3 regions of the Halopseudomonas sp. MFKK-1 genome follow, and region 2 is predicted to be linked to each of the others. Evidence: predicted binding sites of a transcription regulator. Region 2 holds the regulator's gene; each other region holds the start of a gene.

Region 1 (7,013 bases), 700 kb from region 2:
CTGCCGGGTCACCGGGTCACCAACCCGCTCGTAGACCTTGTCCTGAATGAAGCGCAGCAGCTTGGGCTGCAGGGTCAACGGGAAATCGCCTATCTCGTCGAGAAATAAAGTGCCGCCGTCGGCCTGACTGACCCGGCCCAGAGTACTCTCGCTCGCGCCGGTAAAGGCGCCCTTGCTGTGACCAAACAGTTCACTTTCCATCAGCTCGGCAGTCAGCGACGGGCAGTTGATGGTCACGCAGTCACGCTGGCTGCGCCCGCTCCAGCCATGAATCAATCGGGCCAGCTCACCCTTGCCGGTACCCGACTCGCCCAGGATCAGAATATTGGCGTCAGTGCCGGCGACCTGCCGGGCCGTCTCCAGCACCGCCATCATCGCGGGGCTGCGCGACTCGGGCGCGACTCGCGTCTGTTCTACGGCCTGCTCCAGACTCTCCAGACGCGCTTCCATCTGACGCACTTCAAGCTGCTTGGCCGCAGCCATGCGCAATTGATCAGGGCTGCAGGGCTTGACCAGATAATCCGCCGCGCCTGCCTGCATGGCATCAACCGCGGTATCGACCGCCGAATGCGCGGTCACGATCACGACCCGCATCCACGGCGCCTGCGCCCGCATACGCGCCATTACATCCAGACCACTTTCCTCGCCAAGCCTGAGATCAAGAAAGCACAGATCAAACACCTGCCCCTGCAAAACCGCTTCGGCCTGTGCCCCGCTACTGGCCGTCGCTACCTGATAGCCCTCATCCTCGAGACAGTAACGAAAGGTCCGCAGGATCGCCGGTTCGTCGTCGACCAGCAGAATACGTCCGTTGCCTTGATTCGCTTCCATTGATTCACGACTCCTGTCATGCCGTCGCGCCACTGTCACCGTGCAATCTGCACGACCCTTCGGGAAAGATCATGCAATTCGCACTGAACACGACACCACCTTTAATTTATAAATTACTGATTTACATAGCATTAAATAAAAACCCGGGAGCGGCACAGTGCTTGCTCTATCACCTTTGCGTGTTCGGCTTCTCGCCACAAGCGAAGCTCGACAACACCCTTAACCGGAGATAGATGACATGCACAGCGCCCTACCTACCGCCTTGCTTGCCCTGTCCACCGGCCTGCTTTCAAGCATGGCCTGCGGCGCATCAACGCCAAGCAGCAGCTACTTCATGGAGCAAAATCCCGCCGTGATAGTTCAATCAGTCGACGACGCCAGCATCGCAAAGGCTTTGCGCGCGCGACTGGCATGGCAGGGTAACACGCAAGGCATCCGCATTGCCGTCAGCTGCCGCAATGGCGTTGTGAGCCTGCGCGGAACCGTACTGACCACCAGCGACTATCGCGTTGCGGTCGCCACGGCGCGGCATACGCCGGGTGTTCAGCAAGTCGATACCCGCGGCCTGCAGATCGGCACTACCCGCCCGGTCAGCAATACAGAACCCGCCCCGGGCGGATTTTCCACAGCCGGCAAGCTGAGCCTCTAATCTCAGCTGCCGACCGAAAAGGGACTTCACCGTGAGCACAGATCCCAAAGCGACAATTCGTTTTCATATAATGGAAACCACTCAGGCAGGCGCGCTGGACGCCAGACCGTTTAACACTCTCTGTACCGCAGTACCAAGGAGATCCCCCATGTTCAACTGGGCCATCGCCTTCAGCATCATCGCGCTATCATCAGCCGTGTTCGCCTTTGGTGGCTTTGACGATCAATACGCCAGCGCCGCAAGGCTGCTGACACCCGTGTTTCTTGCCCTGGCCGGGGGGTGCGCCCTGCTGGGCCGCAGTCGAGGACGCAACGAGTAGACATGCCAGACCCATCTGCCGCATCCGCGCCATCAGCAGCTACCGCATTCATGCGCCTGAGCGACGAACAGCGGCCGCTGGCCAACAAGTTCTACCGCCAATACCACAGCGGCATGAAAGCCCGCGGTCACCATCAAGTCTGGGTGGCACGCACTCACGAGCTTCAAGCCTGTCTCTGCCTGCAGACGGTCGATCAGTGCTGGTGGCTGACCGGATTGCTGGTTGCCCCTGCACAGCGCAGTCAGGGCTTGGCGAGCAGCCTGTTAGAACATGTACGCCAGCAGCATCGCGGTGACATCTGGCTGTTCTGCGCTCCCAACCTGGTGCCGTTCTACCGCGCCAATGGCTATGAGCCCGGCGACGACGCTCCCATCTCACTGCGCGACAAACTGCTGCGCTATCAACGCAGTAAAGCCCTGCTGGCCATGGTCAACCGCACGCAGGTGACGCTCCCACGCTAGCGCTTGCACCTGCTGCCACACAATGCAACACGGCGACCATTTTCCCGCACCAATTACGGGCACGGGCTCTGTGACGTTCGGGTTACGGCTGTGCAATTTTCCTTCAAAACATACGTATATATCTGATTTAAATATAAAAAAAATTGTTGGCAAGCAAAATGCTATAGGACCTGTGCCAACGCACTTAAATCAAAACCTACGGGGTAATACGTGATGATGAAGAAACTTGCAGTTGCCGTTGCTACCGCCAGCACACTGTCTTTTGCCAACATGGCTCACGCTGAAGAGTTCGATACCGCAATTGGCAAAATTGACTCCAGCATGACTGTGACGCTGGCTACCGATTACATCTGGCGTGGTCAGTCTCAAACTGACGGCGCTGGCGCTATCCAGGGCAGCCTGGACTTCGCACACGAAAGCGGCCTGTATGTCGGCGCCTGGGCGTCCAACATCGACTCCGAAGACTTCGGCGGCTCCAGCGTAGAAATCGACTACTACGCGGGTTACGGCGGAAGCATCACCGACGACATCAGCTACGACCTCTCCTGGGCTACCTACACCTACCCGAAAAACAGCTCCATCGATGTTGAAGAAGCCCTGGCCAGCCTGAGCCTGTACGGCTTCACCGTTGGCGCCAAGTACGCTTACGACCCCTCCAGCTCGCTGTACACCTACATCGGCTACGACTTTGCCCTGCCCTACGATATCGGTCTGGGCCTGCACTACGGTCTGACTGACACCAAAGACCCGCTGGACGGCGTCAGCGGTGACGAGAAATACGGTGACTGGGCCGTTACCCTGGGCAAAACCATGCTGGGCCTCGACTGGGCTGTCATGTACAGCGACACCGATCTGGGTGACGACTGCGCCTACTCCGATCAAGACTCTTGCGACGCCAACGTCACCCTGTCGGTCTCCAAGAGCCTGTAAGTACCGAGTCTGAAAACGGGCGCCCTGCTCCGAGGGTTCCCGTCAGCTAAAGCGGCATCTTGCGCCGGTCTCGCAACCTGTACCACGGCAGGCTTGCAGACCGGCTTCTTTTTGCCTGTCAGCTTACGACTGAAACTCGGGCATAAAAAAACCGGCACGCAGCCGGTTTTTCATTACTCAGGCATCACGCCCGCGGCAGGGTCACGCCGCGCTGGCCCTGATACTTGCCGCCGCGGTCGCGGTAGGACACTTCGCAGGGCTCGTCCGATTCAAAGAACAGCATCTGCGCCACGCCTTCGTTGGCGTAAATCTTCGCCGGCAGGTTGGTGGTGTTGGAGAACTCGAGGGTCACGTGGCCTTCCCATTCCGGTTCAAGCGGGGTCACGTTGACGATAATGCCGCAGCGCGCATAGGTACTCTTGCCAAGGCAGATCGTCAGTACATTGCGCGGAATACGGAAGTACTCAACGGTACGCGCCAGCGCGAAGGAGTTTGGCGGAATAATGCACACGTCGCTCTGGATATCGACGAAGCTCTTCTCGTCAAAGTTCTTCGGATCAACTACCGCCGAGTGGATGTTGGTGAACACCTTGAACTCATCGGCGCAGCGCACGTCGTAGCCGTAACTCGACACACCATAGGAAATCACCCGATCCCCTTCCGCACCGCGAATCTGGCGTTCGACAAAGGGCTCGATCATCCCGTGTTCCTGGGACTGGGTACGGATCCAACGGTCGGATTTGATGCTCATGGCGTGTCCTGAAATAGGCGGTGCGAAAAAAAGACTCTGCATGTTACCGGGTTATACCCGTCGACAAAAGTCCGGAGATCAGTCGTCGCTGATACTGATTTCCGGCATTTGTGCGGCATTCGCCAATTCAACGATACGCGCTGCCGCATGGCGCGCCATATCCTGATAAACCATGCTGATCTGGCATTCCGGCTCGGCAATTACGGTCGGCTTGCCGCCGTCGGCCTGCTCGCGAATCATCATCGACAGCGGCATGGAACCGAGCAGCTCGACACCATAGTCCGCCGCCAGGCGCTCGCCACCGCCCTCACCGAACAGATGCTCGGCGTGACCACAGTTGGAGCAGATGTGAATGGCCATGTTCTCGACCACGCCCAGCACCGGGATATTGACCTTCTCGAACATGCCGATGCCCTTGCGCGCATCCAACAGTGCCAGGTCCTGCGGCGTGGTAACGATCACCGCACCGGTCACCGGCACCTTCTGCGCCAGAGTCAGCTGAATGTCACCAGTGCCCGGCGGCATGTCGACCACCAGATAGTCCAGCTCATCCCAGGCCGTCTGGGTCAGCAGCTGCATCAGCGCGCCCGAGACCATCGGCCCGCGCCAGACCACCGGCGTATTGTCATCAACCAGAAACGCCATCGACATGACCTGCAGGCCATGCGCGCGTGGCGGGACAAACCACTTGCCGTCACTGACCTGCGGACGCGTGCCTTCCGGCAGACCCAGCATCAGCCCCATGCTCGGGCCATAGATGTCGGCATCCAGCACCCCGACTTTGGCCCCTTCACGGGCCAGCGCCAGCGCCAGGTTGGCTGCGGTCGTGGATTTGCCAACCCCGCCCTTGCCCGAGGCAACGGCAATAATGTTCTTCACCTTCTCCAGTGCCGGCACCTGCCCCTGCACGTTACCGGCCTGAATCTCGCAACGCACGCTGACCTTTGCCGCAGTCACACCATCTACATTCTCGACCGCCATCTGCATCATCTGGGCGATGCCACCGACCAGGCTGCCAGCGGCATAGCCCAGCACCAGTTCGGCCTCGACGCGCCCGCCGTCGATATCCAGCCTGCGCAAACAGCCGGCACTGAGCAGGTCGGTACGAAGGTAAGGATCCTGATATTGAGCAAGGGCCTGCTCAACGGCGGCACGATCAAGCGTAGTCATGGCGATATCCCGTAAGGACTGGCGGAAACAGGCCGCTATGCTACTGGCTCATCTGCGATGATGAAAGAGCGCAGGACAAACGCAAGACGGCCCGCCCGGCTTGCGCCGGACGGGCCGTCAGCCTTACGGAGCGAATCAGGCAGCGTCTTTCAACGGCTCCTGCGCCGATTCGGACTCGGTCTGGGCAGACTCGTCTGCCGGTTCGGCCGCAGAGGCCGCCTCAACCTGCTCGATCAGGGTGTTCATCAGACGGGTGCCGCGCTCACCCACCATCTCGGCAAACACATCACGCACAGGCAGGCTGCGCTCACGGAACACCTCGCGCTCCTCCGGCGTCAGGTACACCAGCTCGATGTCGCTGTTTTCAGTGATGATGTCCAGGCGCTCGGTATTGAGGCGAGTCTGCACGTCGTGGATCCACGGCACCAGCTCGACTACGGCATCATCAATGATTGCCTTGCGCTCGTCGGTGAGGCCGTCATACCAGTCGCTGTTGGCCATAAAGGTAGCGATGAACTGCGCCTGATTGGCGAAGATCAGATAGTCCTGAACCTTGTAGAAGTCCATCTCCTGATGGGCGAATACGGGCTGGATATTGCCGTCCAGCTGGCCCAGCTGCATGCCGCTGAACAGCTCGCCGTATTCCATGGTGGTGGGATCGGCGCCGTAGGCGCTGTAGGTTTCGCGCAGCAGACGATTGTCCATGGTGCGAATCGCCATGCCGTCGAAGTCAGCCGGTGAGCGGATCGCCTTGTTGGCACTCCAGACCTGCCAGCCCTCGGGCACGATAGCCAGCGGCTGCAGACCACGGTCGCGGTAGGAGGCAACCAGATCGTCGTTCTTGCGGAACTCGGGGGCGTTGAGAATTTCCGTATTGGTCTTTTCGTCGTCGGTCAGCACGAAGTTCAGGCTGAACAGCTGCGACTCGGGAACCGTGCCGCCGAGAAAGCCGGAACCGAAGGCAAACTGGATCGCGCCGGACTGCACCTGATCATAGATATCCGTGAGACCACCCAGCTGGCCATAGGGATAGAGTTTGACCTCCACAGCGCCGTCGGTCTTTTCCTTGATCAGCTCGGCAAACCTGGCACCGTATTCGTACTGCACGCTGCCTTCAATCTCTTCAAGGGCGAAACCCCAGGTTTCGGTTTCCACGGCATCGGCCTCGGCCACAGCGCTCTGCTCAGGCGTCTCTGAGCCATTACCACTGGCAACAGGTTCTTCTTCGGATCCGCAGGCAGCCAGCATTACCGCAGCCGCAAGAAGGCAACCATTACGCAAATTCATGGAACACTCCTTTTCAATTGTTCTGGTTTCCTGCCAAACCCTAACACAGCATTCGCGCATGTTCACGTCGTGCAAAGACGATTGATATGGGTTAAGGTCAAAAAAGGAGTACAAATTCACCATCTGAGCTGAATGTGACTACTACGTCCATCTACAGACAGAAGTCGGCGCCTAACTCCCCGAGTTAGCCTTTTCGGTCACGATACGACCGTTAGCGCCGCGAAAAGGAACAAACCGATGTCCCGACCTGCCGACAGCTCGGCAAACCGTCGCCCCGCTTCACCGGTGCTGCGCCTGCTTGAAGGCGTGGACCGCCTCACCGAATGGCTGGAAAAGAGCGTCCTCGGTGCCAGCGTGCTGTTCCTGGCTGCCCTGCTGATCATTCACGTATTGGGCCGACAGCTGTTCGGCAACGGCGTCACCGGCCAGGTCGAACTGACCCAGATGAGCCTCGTCATCATGACCTTTGCCGGCCTCGGTTACGCTGTCCGCCGGGCCCGTCATATCAGCATGTCAGCCTTTTTTGATCAGCTCAGCGGCCGGCCGCGCAAGGTCCTGCTGATCATCATCAGCCTGGGAACCGGCGCGCTGATGTTCTATCTGGCCTGGTATGCC
Region 2 (7,013 bases):
TCTGGGTCTTGCTCTTGCCCTCATCAACGGGCTCGAGGGATTCGTCGTCGTGAAACTCGGTCATGGTGATCCTGTCTGGAGATGGTCGCGTCAGCTTTTGCCGGGGGGCAATGATACCCGTTTCCCGCTGGCCGCGGCCAATCCGTGGTGGTTTCCGGTTGCGCAACCTCGCTACAATGGCTGCTCGAACCGGAGGTGACATGAGCGCGAATACCATCAGCGTAGCCGAGAATCCCGCAAGCCTGCAGCAGACGCTGGAGCAGCGGGTGGCCTTTATTGTCGACGAGGCGCGACGTCAGGGAGCAACCGCAAGCGAGGTCGCGGTCAGCCAGAGTACCGGGCTGTCGGTGAGCGTGCGCAGCGGTGAAGTCGAAACGGTCGAATTCAATCGTGACCAGGGCTTCGGCATTACCCTGTACGCAGGTCAGCGCAAGGGCTCGGTCAGTACCTCCGATACGTCCGACGACGCCATCCGGCGGGCGGTTGAGACAGCACTGGCGATTGCGCGTCATGCATCCGAGGACCCCTGTTCCGGTCTGGCCGATGCCGAGTTGATGGCTACCCAATTGCCGGATCTCGATCTGTTTCACCCGTGGGAGCTGTCTGCCGAGCAGGCGATTGATCGGGCTCTGGAGCTGGAGCGCTCGGCCCTTGCGGTTGATTCGCGGCTGACAACCGACAGTGCGCAGATCAGCAGTCAGCAAGGCTGCCGGGTGTATGGCAACAGCCATGGCTTCATTGGCAGCGCCCTGAGCAGCCGCCACAGCAGCGCGGCGGTCATGATCGTCTCTTCCGAACAGGGCATGCAGCGTGATTACTGGTACGCCGTCGATCGCGTACCGGGGCGATTGCCAAGCGAGCAGGCGGTAGGGCGCAAAGCCGGTGAGCGGACGCTGGCGCGCATCAACCCCCGCACGGTCAAGACCGCCAAGGTGCCGGTGCTGTTTGCTGCCGATCAGGCGGTGGGCCTGGTTGGCCATTTGTTCGGTGCCATTTCCGGCGGAGCTGTCTATCGTCAATCCACATTTTTGCTCGATGCGTTGGGACAACCGATTTTCCCTGCCTGGATGACCATGCGCGAAACCCCCTACCTCAAGCAGGGCATGGGTAGTGCGGCGTTTGATGGCGATGGTCTGCAAACGCGTGAACAGGCCTTCATCGAGGACGGCCAACTGGTCAGCTGGTTGCTCAGCACCTACTCTGGCCGCAAGCTCGGGTTGCCCAGTACCGCCAACGCGGGCGGTGTGCACAACCTGCAGGTCACCAGTAACGCGGGCGATCTCGATGCACTGCTCAAGGAAATGGGCACCGGCCTGCTGGTGACCGAACTGATGGGGCAGGGCGTGAATGGTGTCACCGGCGACTATTCCCGCGGTGCCGGCGGCTTCTGGGTCGAAAATGGTGAAATTCAGTACCCGGTCAGCGAGATCACCATCGCCGGCAATCTGAAGGATATGTATGCCAACCTGCGTTGCGTCGGCAGCGATGTTGAACGTCGTGGTAACTACCTGACCGGCAGCTGGCTGGTGGATGGGATGACGGTAGGGGGCGCGTAGCGCTCCCTACCGTCAGCTGCAAGCCGTAAGCTTCAAGCTGCAAGTGAAACCCGCGCGGTTTTGACTTGCGTGGGTTTAGATTGAAGCGTCGAACGGTCGGAAAGCTTGCAGAAAACACTTGACCACCCTGACGCCGCATTCACCCTGTTGCAGCTTGCAGCTTGCAGCTTGCAGCTTGCAGCTTGCAGCTTGCAGCTTGCAGCTTGCAGCTTGCAGCTTGCAGCTTGCAGCTTGCAGCTTGCAGCTGGGCTTACTCCCCTTCCCCAAAATAGTCGTTGACCAGCTCCAGCAATGCCTGCAGGGCTTCTTCTGCCTGCTCGCCTTCGCAGCTGACGCAAACCTCTGTGCCCTTGCCGGCGGCCAGCATCATGACCTGCATGATGCTCTTGCCGTCAACCTGGTCGGTTTCGTCATGGCCTATGGTGACCTTGCAGCCGTACTGGTTGGCAATGCCCACAAACTTGGCGGCGGCACGGGCGTGCAGACCGAGTTTGTTGATGATCAGAACACGGGAGCTTGGCATCAGGGCAGGTCGCGGTGGCGTATCAGCAGGTTGGGTGTGTCGGCGCTCAGTTCGCGCACCAGTCGCTCGGCAATGTAGACCGAGCGGTGATGGCCGCCGGTACAGCCGATGGCGATGGTCATGTAACTGCGTTCGCTGGCGGCGTAGCGGGGCAGCCATTTCTGCAGGTAGTGACAGATGTCCTGGTACATATCTTCCACTTCCGGCTGTTTGCCCAGGTAATCACTGACCGGGGCATCACGGCCGGAAAAGGCGCGCAGGTCGGGCAGCCAGTAAGGGTTGGGCAGGCAACGCACGTCGAATACCAGGTCGGCATCCACCGGCAGGCCGCGTTTGAACCCGAATGACTGGATCAGGACCGAGGGCTGGCTGCCCTTGGTGCCGAGCAGTCGCTGTTTCAGGTGGTCGCGCAACTGGTAGAGATTCAGGTGGCTGGTGTCGACCTTGAGCGTGGCTAGGTCGATGATCGGTTGCAGCAGCAGTGCTTCACGGTCCAGGGCCTCGCCAAGTGACAGGTTGCCGTCGGTCAGCGGGTGTTTGCGGCGGGTTTCCGAAAAGCGCTTGATCAGTACGTCGTTACGCGAGGCCAGGAACAGCACGTCACACTGGACTCCTGCATTGCGTACGTCCTGCAGCAGCTCGGGGAAGCGTGCCAGGTCGTTGGGCAGGTTGCGGGCGTCGATGCTGATGGCGACTTCCGGCAGGCTGAAATCATTCTGTCTTGCCTGGCGGGCCAGTTCGGGCAGCAGGCCTGCGGGGAGATTGTCGATGCAGTAGAAGCCGTTGTCTTCAAGCAGATGCAGCGCGGTGCTTTTACCCGAACCGGAACGGCCGCTGACGACAATCAAACGCATGTCAGCCTCCGTCGCCGTCGCCAACCATGACGCGATAAAGCGCATCCGCGTCCGGTGCTGCGCGCAGTGCATCACGCAGCTCGGCGTTGTCGAGCTTGCCAGCCAGCATTTTGAGAATCTGCAGGTGTTGCTCGGTGGCTTCCTGCGGGACCAGCAGCACGAAGATCAGGTCGACAGGTTGGCCATCGAGAGCGTCGAAATCGATTTTGCCGTCCAGCTGCAACAGGGCGCCTATGGCCTGGTGGCAGTCTTCCAGACGACAGTGAGGGATGGCAATGCCATTACCAAAACCGGTTGACCCCAGGCGTTCACGAGCGATCAGGTTTTCGTAGATGGCGTCAGGATCCAGGTTGGTGTGCTGGGCGACCAGCTTACCGATCAGCTCCAGCACACGTTTTTTGGATCCGCCCTGAACGCCGGCGAAGGTACGTTCAGGGGTCAGGATGTGGTCTATTTGCATGGTGATGCAGTGAAGGTCCGGTTATCGGTCGTTCGCGCCTTGCTGACGGTCGATGTGCTTTTCCTTGTGCTTGATCAATTGGCGATCCAGCTTGTCGGTCAGCAGGTCAATGGCGGCGTACATATCGGAGTGTTCTGCCAGGGCAACCACTTCACCACCGGCAATGTGCAGGGTGGCTTCAGCCTTCTGCCGGAGTTTCTCTACTTCCAGGGTGACCTGGACGTTGGTGATCTTGTCGAAATGCCGCTCCAGGCGGGACATTTTTTCGGTGACGTAGTCGCGCAGTGCGTCGGTGATATCGAGTTGGTGACCGCTAATGTTCAGTTGCATACGGCATCTCCTGATTGGCTTGTTGTTGCTGGGTGACGACCTGTCACCCGGTATTGCCACTTGCGTGATCCCTGAACTGGATCTGCTGCGTTGAACGGCTCATTCGAGCCTGTTTTCGCAGGTACTAGACCAGTCTCTTGCGTTCGCTCGAAGGCGCGATGTTGAGCGACTCGCGGTATTTCGCGATGGTCCGTCGGGCTACTTCAATGCCCTGTTCTTCAAGTAAACCAGCGATCTTGCTGTCGCTCAATGGTTTCTTTGGGTTTTCTGCTGCGACCAGCTTTTTGATCAGCGCGCGGATAGCGGTGGAGGAAAATTCCCCGCCTTCGCTGGTGCCGACGTGGCTGGAGAAAAAGTACTTCAGCTCGAAGATGCCGCGCGGCGTGTGCATGTATTTCTGGGTCGTAACCCGCGAAATAGTCGACTCGTGCATGCCGACGGCTTCGGCGATGTCATGCAGCACCAGTGGCTTCATCGCCTCTTCGCCGTGCTCAAGAAAGCCACGCTGGTGTTCGACGATCTGGGTGGCGACCTTCATCAGGGTCTCGTTGCGACTCTGCAGGCTCTTGATGAACCAGCGCGCCTCCTGCAGGTTGTTGCGCAGGTAGGTGTTGTCGTCACTGGAGTCGGCCCGTCGCACCATCGAGGCATAGTGGCCGTTGACGCGAACCTTGGGTACCGCTTCCTGGTTCAGTTCAACCAGCCAGCGATTGGCGTCGCGGCGCACAATCACATCCGGTATCACATACTCCGGCTCGCCCGAGGCGATTTCCGAGCCCGGGCGGGGGTTGAGCGTCTGAATCAGCGCAACCACGTCACGCAGCTGGTCTTCCTTGAGCTTGCTGCGGCGCATCAACTGGCTGAAATCGCGGCTGCCGAGCAGTTCCAGGTGATCGCGCACGACGCGGGTCGCCTGGTCCAGCATCGGGGTGTTCTCGGGCAGCTGACGAATCTGCAGCAGCAGGCACTCACGCAAATCCCGCGCGCCAACGCCTACCGGCTCGAATTGCTGGATGCGATGCAGCACCATTTCGACTTCATCGAGTTCGACTTCGAGCTCTGCGGGCAGGGAGGCCAGAATGTCATCCAGCGACTCTTCAAGGTAGCCGTCGGCGTTGATGCCGTCGATCAGCGCTGTGGCGATCTGATAATCGGTTTCCGACATCGGCAGCAGGTTCAGCTGCCATTCCAGATGACTCTGCAGGGTCTCGCCGGTGCCGGTACGCGAGGTGTAATCCCAGTCCTCGTCATCCTGGCTGGGCAGCGAACTGGCAGAGGTCTGGTAGACGTCTTCCCATTGGGTATCGACCGGCAGTTCACTGGGAATCTGTTCATTCCAGTTGCCTTCCTGGTCGTTTTGTCCGTGCTGCTCGATGGAGTCGAGGGAGACCGGCTCGGGCAGGGTTACCGCGGGGGCGTCATCGTCGCCGCTTTCCTGGGCGCTGCTGCCGTAGTCGTCATCGCCGTCGTCTGCCATTTCCAGCATCGGGTTGGCTTCCAGTGCCTCCTGCACCTCCTGCTGGAGGTCAAGGCTGGATAGCTGAAGCAGTCTGATGGCTTGCTGCAGCTGCGGTGTCATCGTCAGCTGCTGCCCCATCTTGAGGACGAGCGAGGGTTTCATTGTGTCGCGAAATACCTTGTGCGCTTGATCAAACCATGTGCCGGGCGAAGTCCGGACTCGTTCCCCGCTAGCATGCCTGAGTTACGGGTGCTTTTATAGCCGGAAGGCGTGGCCCAGGTACACATCTTTCACTGTCTGGTCCGCCAGCACGGTCTCGGCGTCGCCTTCAGCGATGATGTGGCCGTCGTTGACGATATAGGCCTTGTCGCAAATGTCCAGCGTCTCGCGAACGTTGTGGTCGGTGATCAGTACGCCGATGCCCTTGTCCTTGAGGTGCTGGATGATCTGCTTGATGTCGTTGACCGAAATCGGGTCTACCCCGGCAAAGGGCTCGTCCAGCAGAATGAAGCTGGGGTCGGTTGCCAGTGCGCGCGCAATCTCGGCGCGCCGGCGCTCACCACCGGACAGGCTCATGCCAAGACTGTCGCTGAGGTGGTGGATATGGAATTCACGCAGCAGCGATTCGAGTTTCCCCTCGCGCGCCTGACGGTTCAGGTCCTTGCGGGTTTCCAGAATCGCCATGATATTTTCGGCGACGGTCAGCTTGCGAAAGATCGAGGCTTCCTGCGGCAGGTAGCCGATGCCTTCGCGGGCCCGGCCGTGCATCGGCAGGCGGGTCACGTCCTTGCCGTTGACGGTGACCTGGCCTTCATCCGCCTTGACCAGGCCAACGATCATGTAGAAACAGGTAGTTTTGCCTGCGCCGTTCGGGCCGAGCAGGCCGACGACCTGGCCGCTATCGATGGATACGGACACATCACGGACGACCTTACGCGATTTGTAGGCCTTGGCCAGATGGCGCGCCTGTAATGTGGTCATGGCGTTGCCGGCTCTTCGCTTGGCGCTTCGGTATTGCGGCTGCGCGGCTGAATCACGATTTCGATACGCCCGGAGCCCGCGCCGCCGTTGGCGCCGCTGCTGCTGTTGCCGGCATCGACGACCTGACGCTGAATGTCGTAGCTGACATGCTCACCCTGGAAGGTATTGCCGGACTGTTCAAGAAACGCATTCCTGATCAGCACGATGGTCTCGCGGTCGGCGTGGTACTCGATGGTCTCGGCGCGCGCCTTCACCGGCGGTTTGTTGGCTTCCGGCGTTTGCTGATAGGTGGCCGGTCCGCCCTGGGTGATCATGGTATTGAGCTCACCATTGGCATTGGTGGTCAGGGTAACGCGGGCACCGGTGAGGCGCAGGGTGCCCTGGGTAATGACCACATCGCCGGTGTATACGGCGGTATTGCGCTTGTCGTCCAGCGTCGCGCTGTTGGCCTGAATGCGAATCGGCTGGCTGCTGTCGCTGGGCAGTGCCAGAACGTGGCTCACTGGACACACGGCCAGCGTCAGGGCAAGGAGGGATTTAACGCACCTCATATTGGCCTCGTACGGTGGACAGCAGCTTCAGGCTACCGTCGTTGAGAAATAGTTGCATGCCCTCGGCAGTGGTCACACTGCGAGCGGCTTCGATTCTAACCGGTTGATCGGTTTCCGCGTAGTCACGGGCGGGAAACAGGGTCAGGGCTGACGTGGTCAGCTGACGCGCGTCATCGGTGTTCTGTTTCAGCAGGACATCGGTCGTCAGGTCAACGCGGTCACCGCGCTGGGTAACGACACCCTGACGCGACTTCAGCAGCCACGGCGTCGGGTCCTCTCCCCGGTAGAACAGCAGCTCA
Region 3 (7,013 bases), 490 kb from region 2:
GCGCTGATTACCTTAATCCTGTGAAATTGCTTAACTGGCCCGCTGGCTGTTCATCATACCGGCAAATACGTCGGCCATGGTCTGATCTGCCGGCGCATCATTACCTGCCATACTAACTGCACGACTCACCAGCTGATGCCCGACGGCGCGGCTGATATCGTCGGGAATGCGCTGGCCATCTGCCAGATAGGCTACCGGCAAACCCTGCTCCATCGCCAGCCCCAGCGATTCACCGAGCGTTGCGGCCTCGTCCACTTTCGTCAGAATGCAGCCCGACAGACCGCACGCCTTGTAAGTATGGTAGGCCGCTTTCATCACCCGGTGCTGGCTGGTCGCCGGCAGCACCAGCAGATTGCGTACCCGACGCCCCTGACTGGCCAGGGTGTCGAGCTGGCCGCGCAGGTAGGGATCGTTGGCCTGCAGGCCGGCAGTATCAATCAGAACCAGGCGCTTGCCGGCGAAATCGGCCAGCACGTCATTGAGATCCTGCTGCTCGTCCACCACCTTGACCGGCACATTGAGAATACGGCCCAGGGTGCGCAACTGTTCGTGTGCGCCGATACGATAGGTGTCCATGGTGACCAGAGCAACGTGCTGACTGCCGTGCTTGAGCACGTAACGCGCAGCGAGCTTGCCCAGGGTAGTCGTTTTGCCGGCACCGGTGGGGCCGACCAGCGCGATCACGCCGCTGGCATCGAGCGGCTCTTCGCGCAGCACCGGCACACGATGCGCCAGATAGGCCAGCAGCATGCGCCAGGCCTGACGCGGATCACTCACGTCAGAAACCTGACGCAGCAGATCCTGACTGACTTCGGCCGGCAAGCCCATCTGGGTCAGACGGCGCCAGAGACCGGCCTGTTTCGGCTTATGCTGATTGAGCTGCCCCCAGGCCAGACCACCCAGCTGAGACTCCAGCATTTCCCGCAGCCCGGCCAGTTCGGCGCGCATGGCGCTGAGGCTGGCATCTTCAACGGCCGCTGCCGCCGGCGAGCGCTCCGCAGCAGGCCGGCTGGCTGCAGCCGGTGCCGCCGGCTCAACCGGCTCCTGAATCAGCCGATCCAGCAGATCACGGGCCTCCACAGAACCCTGGCGAGCCGCGTGGCGCATGCTGTCACCAAACAGCTGGCGGTTGACCAGCGGCTGGTCGTGGGAAGCCATCTCGCCCACCTCCAGCTCGGCGCGCGCGGCAACGATGCGCTCCTGGGTCTTTTTCAATTCAGCATCCAGACCCGGTGTCGGTGCCGTCAGACGGGGCGCCTCGTAGTCCAGCGCAGCGGTCAGTTCAACGCCACCGGCCACCCGGCGATTGGCGATGATCGACGCATCAGCGCCCAGCTCATCGCGAACCAGCTTCATCGCCTGGCGCATGTCTGCGGCAAAGAAACGTTTGACTTTCATGGCTGACCTCGTCGCTTTTCTGGCACCGCCCGCTGGCGGTTGCTGTCATTCATTCAGAGTGCTGCAGTTCAGTTCTGGCCAACCGTCGCAATGATGGTGACCTGCTTGCTGTCCGGAATTTCCTGGTAGGACAGTACATGGGCGCCCGGGGCTGCGTAGCGTACAAACTTGGCCATCATCATTCGAATCGGCCCCGCCACCAGCAGTACTGCCGGCTTGCCCTGCACTTCCTGCCGTTGTACGGCATCAGACAGTGAGCGCTGCAACTTCTCGGCCATGCCAGGCTCCAGCAACATACCGTCGTCGGCGCCCTGACCGGCCTTCTGCATACTCTGTAGCAACATCTGTTCCAACCTTGGCTCCAGCGTGATCACAGGCAGCTGAGAGTCAAGCCCCACAATGCTTTGCACGATTGAACGTGACAACGCGACACGCACCGCGCCGATCAGCGCGCCGGTATCTTGACTCTTGTTCGAGTTGTTGGCGATGGCCTCGGCGATGGTCCGGATGTCACGAACCGGCACCTGCTCCTGCAGCAGGCCCTGCAGCACCTTGAGCAGGTTGGACAGGGAGATCAGCCCCGGCACCAGCTCCTCGGCCAGCTTCGGCGACGCCTTGGCCAGCACCTGCATGAGCTGCTGCACTTCCTCATGACCAATCAGCTCGTGGGCGTGCTTGTAGAGAATCTGGTTGATATGGGTGGCAACCACGGTGCTGGCGTCAACCACGGTATAGCCGAGTGACTGCGCCTGATCCTTCTGGTTAGGCTCAATCCAGACTGCGTCCAGACCAAACGCCGGATCCTTGCCGGGCACACCCTTGATCTCGCCAAAAACCTGACCCGGGTTGATCGCCAGCTCACGGTCGGGGTAGATCTCGGCCTCGGCCACACCCACGCCCATCAGCGTCAGGCGGTAGGCATTGGGCGCCAGATCAAGGTTGTCGCGGATATGGACCGAAGGCATCAGAAAGCCCAGATCCTGCGAAAGTTTCTTGCGAACGCCCTTGATCCGCGCCAACAGCTGCCCACCCTGATTGCGATCAACCAGCGGGATGAGTCGATACCCGACTTCAAGCCCGACCATGTCAACCGGGGTCACATCATCCCAGCCAAGCTCGCGGGCCTCCGGCGCCTGAACGGCCGGCAACTGGGCCTGCTGACGCTCTTCCTGCACCTTTTCTTCCTCCTTGGCCTGCTGACGCTTGGCGATGAGATAGGCACCCGCCGCCGCAATCGCACCGAGACTGAGAAAAGAGAAGTGCGGCATGCCAGGGATAAGCCCCATGACGATCAGAATCGCCGCAGCCACCGCCAACGCCTTGGGCGAGGCAAACATTTGACGCTGAACCTGCGCCCCCATGTCTTCCGAGGAGGAAACCCGGGTCACCATGATCGCCGCGGCAGTCGAAAGCAGCAGCGACGGGATCTGGGCAACCAGGCCATCACCGATGGTCAGCAGCACATAGATGCGACCGGCTTCGGCAAATGGCAGCCCGTGCTGCGCCATGCCGATCGCCAGACCACCAATCACGTTGATGAACAGAATCAGCAGGCCGGCGACGGCGTCACCGCGCACGAATTTGCTGGCACCGTCCATGGAGCCGTAGAACTCGGCCTCCTGGGCCACTTCCTGACGACGCGCCTTGGCCTGATCCTGATCGATCAGACCGGAGTTGAGATCGGCATCGATTGCCATCTGCTTGCCCGGCATGGCATCCAGGGTAAAGCGCGCACTCACCTCGGAAATTCGGCCTGCGCCCTTGGTGACAACCACGAAGTTGATGATCATCAGGATCGCGAACACCACCAGACCAACGACGTAGTTACCGCCAATCACCACCTCACCGAAGGCCTGGATTACCTTACCGGCCGCATCCCCACCCTCGTGGCCATACAGCAGCACTACGCGGGTGGAGGCCACGTTGAGCGCCAGACGCAATAAGGTCGAGACCAGCAAGATGGTCGGGAAAACGGCAAAATCCAGCGGTCGCAGCGCGTAGGCGCACACCAGCAATACGACCAGCGACAACGCAATATTGAAGGTAAACAGTACGTCGAGCAGAAATGGCGGGATCGGCAGCATCATCATGCCGAGCATCACCAGCAGCAGAATCGGGATACCCAGACTGCCGTGGCGCAAGCCGGCCAGATTGGTCCGCATATTTCCCATCAGTTGCGCGCGATCGACAGCCATTGGCGAAAAAGTCCCCAGATCAAATATTTGACGCAGATTGCGTTGTACCCGGGACTACGCAAGAAGCGTTCCACTTTAGGAACCCGCAGGCCCGGTACAGGTCTACCAATGGCTGTTCGCCTGCACTCGAGTTCTGCTTCGTCCCGGCAAACCTTCTGATAAACTGCCTGACGCTGTAACGGCAAAGGATGGCCAGATGACTGACCCGGCAGATTCGTGAGCACCGAACGCTGCCATCCACTGCCACTACAGCCCGATACTCGCCGGCTGGTCGCAACCCGAGAGGTATCATGCGCGCGCCTATCGCTCTGCTACTTGGACTGAGCATCGCCCTCAGCGGATGCCAAACCCTGTCTGAACCCGACAGCCTGCTGAGCCGTTCCGGTGAAATAATCAGAACCCAGAGCCAACGCCTGGCCGACCTGGCCTCGAGACTGACCAGCGACCCGGCTGCCCGGCAGCGTCATGCCGACGTCGAAGCGCTGTTCGCGCAACCGTACATCGATCCCCTCACCCGCTACCTGAACGCCCACGCCGACGATCCGGTCTACTCAGACTACATTCCACTGGTCGAAGAAGAACGAGACAGCCGCTGCGAGGCCATCGGCCAACGCTACGCCGCCGAGCAACCGACCCGCGACAACTTGCGGAGACTGCGTGCCGGCTATCAGTTTTCCTGCCCAAACCAGGTGGGCGCGTTTGCAGCCCGGGTACCGCAGCCCGCAAGTACACCGTCCAGAAGCAGCCCAACCACGGACCAGCAGGAAACCTGCTACCTGCTGTTTGCCATCCGCAACTACAGCCAGGCTGGCAATGCCTGCCGCGCTGCAGCCGAAGCAGGCGATGCCAAGGCCCAGCATCACCTGGCAAGCATTGCCGACAGCACCGGGCAAGGCGACACGGCACTGCGCTGGGCCCGCGACTCTGCCGAACAGGGCAATACTGCGGGCCAGCTGCTGCTGGCTGATCTACTGCAGCGACAAAACAGCAGCGAAGCCGACAGGGACGCCTTCAGTTGGTTGAAAAAGGCAGCCGACAGCGGCCAGCCCGAAGCCCGCTATCAGCTGGCCCTGGCGTATCTGAACGGAACCGGAACCGCCGTCAGCCCGAACAAGGCCGAGGAGCAACTGCGTCGGGCCGCCCTGGCTGAGCACATACCTTCAATACTTCAGCTGGCTCGCAACCACCCAGACACCGCGTCTGCCCGCCGCTGGCTAACCGAGGCTGCAGAGCTTGGGTCAGCCGAAGCGCAATACCGTCTGGGGCTTGATTACATGCAGGGTAATGGCGGCCCGCAAGATCTGGAGCAGGCATACTTCTGGCTAAGTCTGGCGCTGGTGAACGGAGAGTCCCGCGGCCGACGCTACGTCGAACAGCTGTCTGGCCAACTCAGCAATGACCAGCTGACCAGTGCGCGCAGCGCCCTGCAACAGCGTATCAACAGCCGCTAAGGTTGAGGGTGACAGGGATGCTGCCAGTCAAACGCGCAATCATGGTTCTGCTCAGCCTGCTGGTCGGGCTGTTCCTGCTCGGCAGCTGGTTGATCGCCAGCCTGAATCTGGAGTTCGCCGAGAATGCGATGGGTACGCTGCGCGAACGCCAGATTACCGACACCTTTTATGCCAACCTTGATCGCATCAATGCCCATCACCGACTGATGGAGCAGAGCACCCGCGGGCTGGCCCGAGCCGGCGGACTGCTGCTGCGCAACCCTGCCGATCCGGCGACGCAGGCAGATACCCTTCGCAACGCCCTGCAGGACTTTCCCGACAGCTACGGCAGCAGCCTTTGGTACAGCGAGCCCGGACGCCCGGCCCACTATGCCTACCGCCAGGGACAGGGCATACAGGTCGAGCCGGTCAGTGCCGACGAACAGCAGCGTCTCACCACCTGGTTTCAGCGTCTGCGCGGGCTGCAGCCACCTATCGAGCCAGCACAGCAATGGACCGCGGCGTATTACAAAAGCAGCATCAACGCGGTGGTGATCAGCCATGCCACACTGATACGTGATGCGCAGGGACGCCCTCTTGGTCTGGCCATGACCGACTGGCTGGCCGATGACATCATCAGCACTGTCAGCCGGGTCGAAGTGACGCCCGGCACCTTTGCCTTTTTGCTGGACCACGACAACCGCAACCTTTCCAGCCTGTCTGACGCCGCCGACGTCGATCGCGCCCAGCGGATGATCAACAGCGTGACTGCGCTGCAGCTTCATCAGCGACTGCAGGACCAGCCGCTTCCGATTATCAGTTCAAGACAACTGGCATCGCCGATGCAGCAACTCAGGCATCAGGTAGACGAGCAGGACTACAGCCTGTTTTACTCGCCAACCCGTGCCGGCATGATCTTCGGCATCGGTGTTCCGCAAGCCGAGATCGATGCGGTACTGACGCCGATGCGTGACAGCAGTACCCGCATTCAGCTGCTGGCGGGCACGGTCATGCTGATCATTTCCGCGCTGATTCTGTATCTGGTGGCCGGCACCCTGCGCCAGCTGCGCAACCTGTACACCGATCCCCTTACCCATCTGCCCAACCGCGAACGGCTGCTGGCTGATCTCAGGAAAACCCACACCGCGAGCCTGCTGCTGCTCAATCTGGATGCCTTCAAGGAAATCAACGATTTCTACGGCCACCAGTGCGGCGATCACGTTATCGCAACGCTGGCCCAGGCGCTGCAGCAGCACCTGAACGAACGCGCGGACTGGCGCGGAAGCCGGCTGTACCGGATGCCGGCCGACGAGCTGGCCATCTGGCTACCAGGCCATCACAGCCAGGAACAGCTAACCCCTGCCCTGACGCGGCTGCTCGGCTTCATCAGCAATCTGGAGATTCGCTGGCAAGAGCAGGATATCCCGCTCCACGCCAGTATTGGCGTGGCGTGCTGCAACCAGCGCGAAGCGCAGGACCTGAGCGGCGAGCAGTTGCTGCCGGCAGCAAACATCGCACTCGAGCTGGCCCGCGCCGGCAACGAGAGCTTCGTGTTTTACGACGCCAGCCGGGGCGTGCGCGAAGGATACGAACAGAACCTGATTGGCGCCAACCGGCTGCGTGCAGCGCTGGAGGAGCAGCGCATCGTCGCCTTCTTCCAGCCGATCATGGACGTCACCAGCCAGCGTATTGAAAAGTACGAATGCCTGGTGCGAATGATCGACGAGCAGGGGGAACCGGTCAGCCCGATCCATTTTCTTGAGCTGGCGAAGAAAGTGCGCCTGTATCGCGCGATTACCCGCTGCATGATCGACAGCGCAATCGCCCGTTTCGCTGATCAGCGCCACAGTTTCTCGATCAACCTCTCCTGCGAAGACCTGCTTGATCCGGAGCTGGCCGACTACATCATCTCGACGGTAGAAAGCCACGCTATCGGACAGCGCGTCATCTTTGAAATCCTCGAATCGGAAGGTATCGAAAACTACGCCGC

The links. Region 2 encodes sigma-54, which starts transcription at its own class of promoters, with help from an activator protein. Its sites were predicted from a motif close to ANTGGCATNNANNTTGCTNT; they were not measured.
Region 1: a site for sigma-54 is predicted at 2,406-2,425, ahead of O5O48_RS12050 (TorF family putative porin). Genes of this name have one in related genera too.
Region 3: a site for sigma-54 is predicted at 3,649-3,668, ahead of flhA (flagellar biosynthesis protein FlhA). Genes of this name have one in related genera too.

What each region holds. Positions count from the first base shown of each region.
Region 1 covers NZ_CP114836.1:2,590,688-2,597,700, reverse strand. Annotated here, with positions in the region: gene algB (sigma-54-dependent response regulator transcription factor AlgB) at 1-831, opposite strand, end outside; gene O5O48_RS12065 (BON domain-containing protein) at 1,070-1,480, shown strand; gene O5O48_RS12060 (DUF1328 domain-containing protein) at 1,629-1,799, shown strand; gene O5O48_RS12055 (GNAT family N-acetyltransferase) at 1,802-2,260, shown strand; gene O5O48_RS12050 (TorF family putative porin) at 2,474-3,190, shown strand; gene dcd (dCTP deaminase) at 3,375-3,941, opposite strand; gene apbC (iron-sulfur cluster carrier protein ApbC) at 4,020-5,111, opposite strand; gene O5O48_RS12035 (TRAP transporter substrate-binding protein) at 5,247-6,398, opposite strand; gene O5O48_RS12030 (TRAP transporter small permease) at 6,636-7,013, shown strand, end outside.
Region 2 covers NZ_CP114836.1:1,890,903-1,897,915, forward strand. Annotated here, with positions in the region: gene yjgA (ribosome biogenesis factor YjgA) at 1-64, opposite strand, end outside; gene pmbA (metalloprotease PmbA) at 201-1,556, shown strand; gene O5O48_RS08830 (HPr family phosphocarrier protein) at 1,807-2,079, opposite strand; gene rapZ (RNase adapter RapZ) at 2,079-2,933, opposite strand; gene ptsN (PTS IIA-like nitrogen regulatory protein PtsN) at 2,935-3,393, opposite strand; gene hpf (ribosome hibernation-promoting factor, HPF/YfiA family) at 3,415-3,723, opposite strand; gene O5O48_RS08850 (RNA polymerase factor sigma-54) at 3,848-5,344, opposite strand; gene lptB (LPS export ABC transporter ATP-binding protein) at 5,438-6,163, opposite strand; gene lptA (lipopolysaccharide transport periplasmic protein LptA) at 6,160-6,666, opposite strand; gene lptC (LPS export ABC transporter periplasmic protein LptC) at 6,701-7,013, opposite strand, start outside.
Region 3 covers NZ_CP114836.1:2,376,533-2,383,545, reverse strand. Annotated here, with positions in the region: gene flhF (flagellar biosynthesis protein FlhF) at 31-1,398, opposite strand; gene flhA (flagellar biosynthesis protein FlhA) at 1,467-3,593, opposite strand; gene O5O48_RS11165 (tetratricopeptide repeat protein) at 3,884-5,044, shown strand; gene O5O48_RS11160 (EAL domain-containing protein) at 5,062-7,013, shown strand, end outside.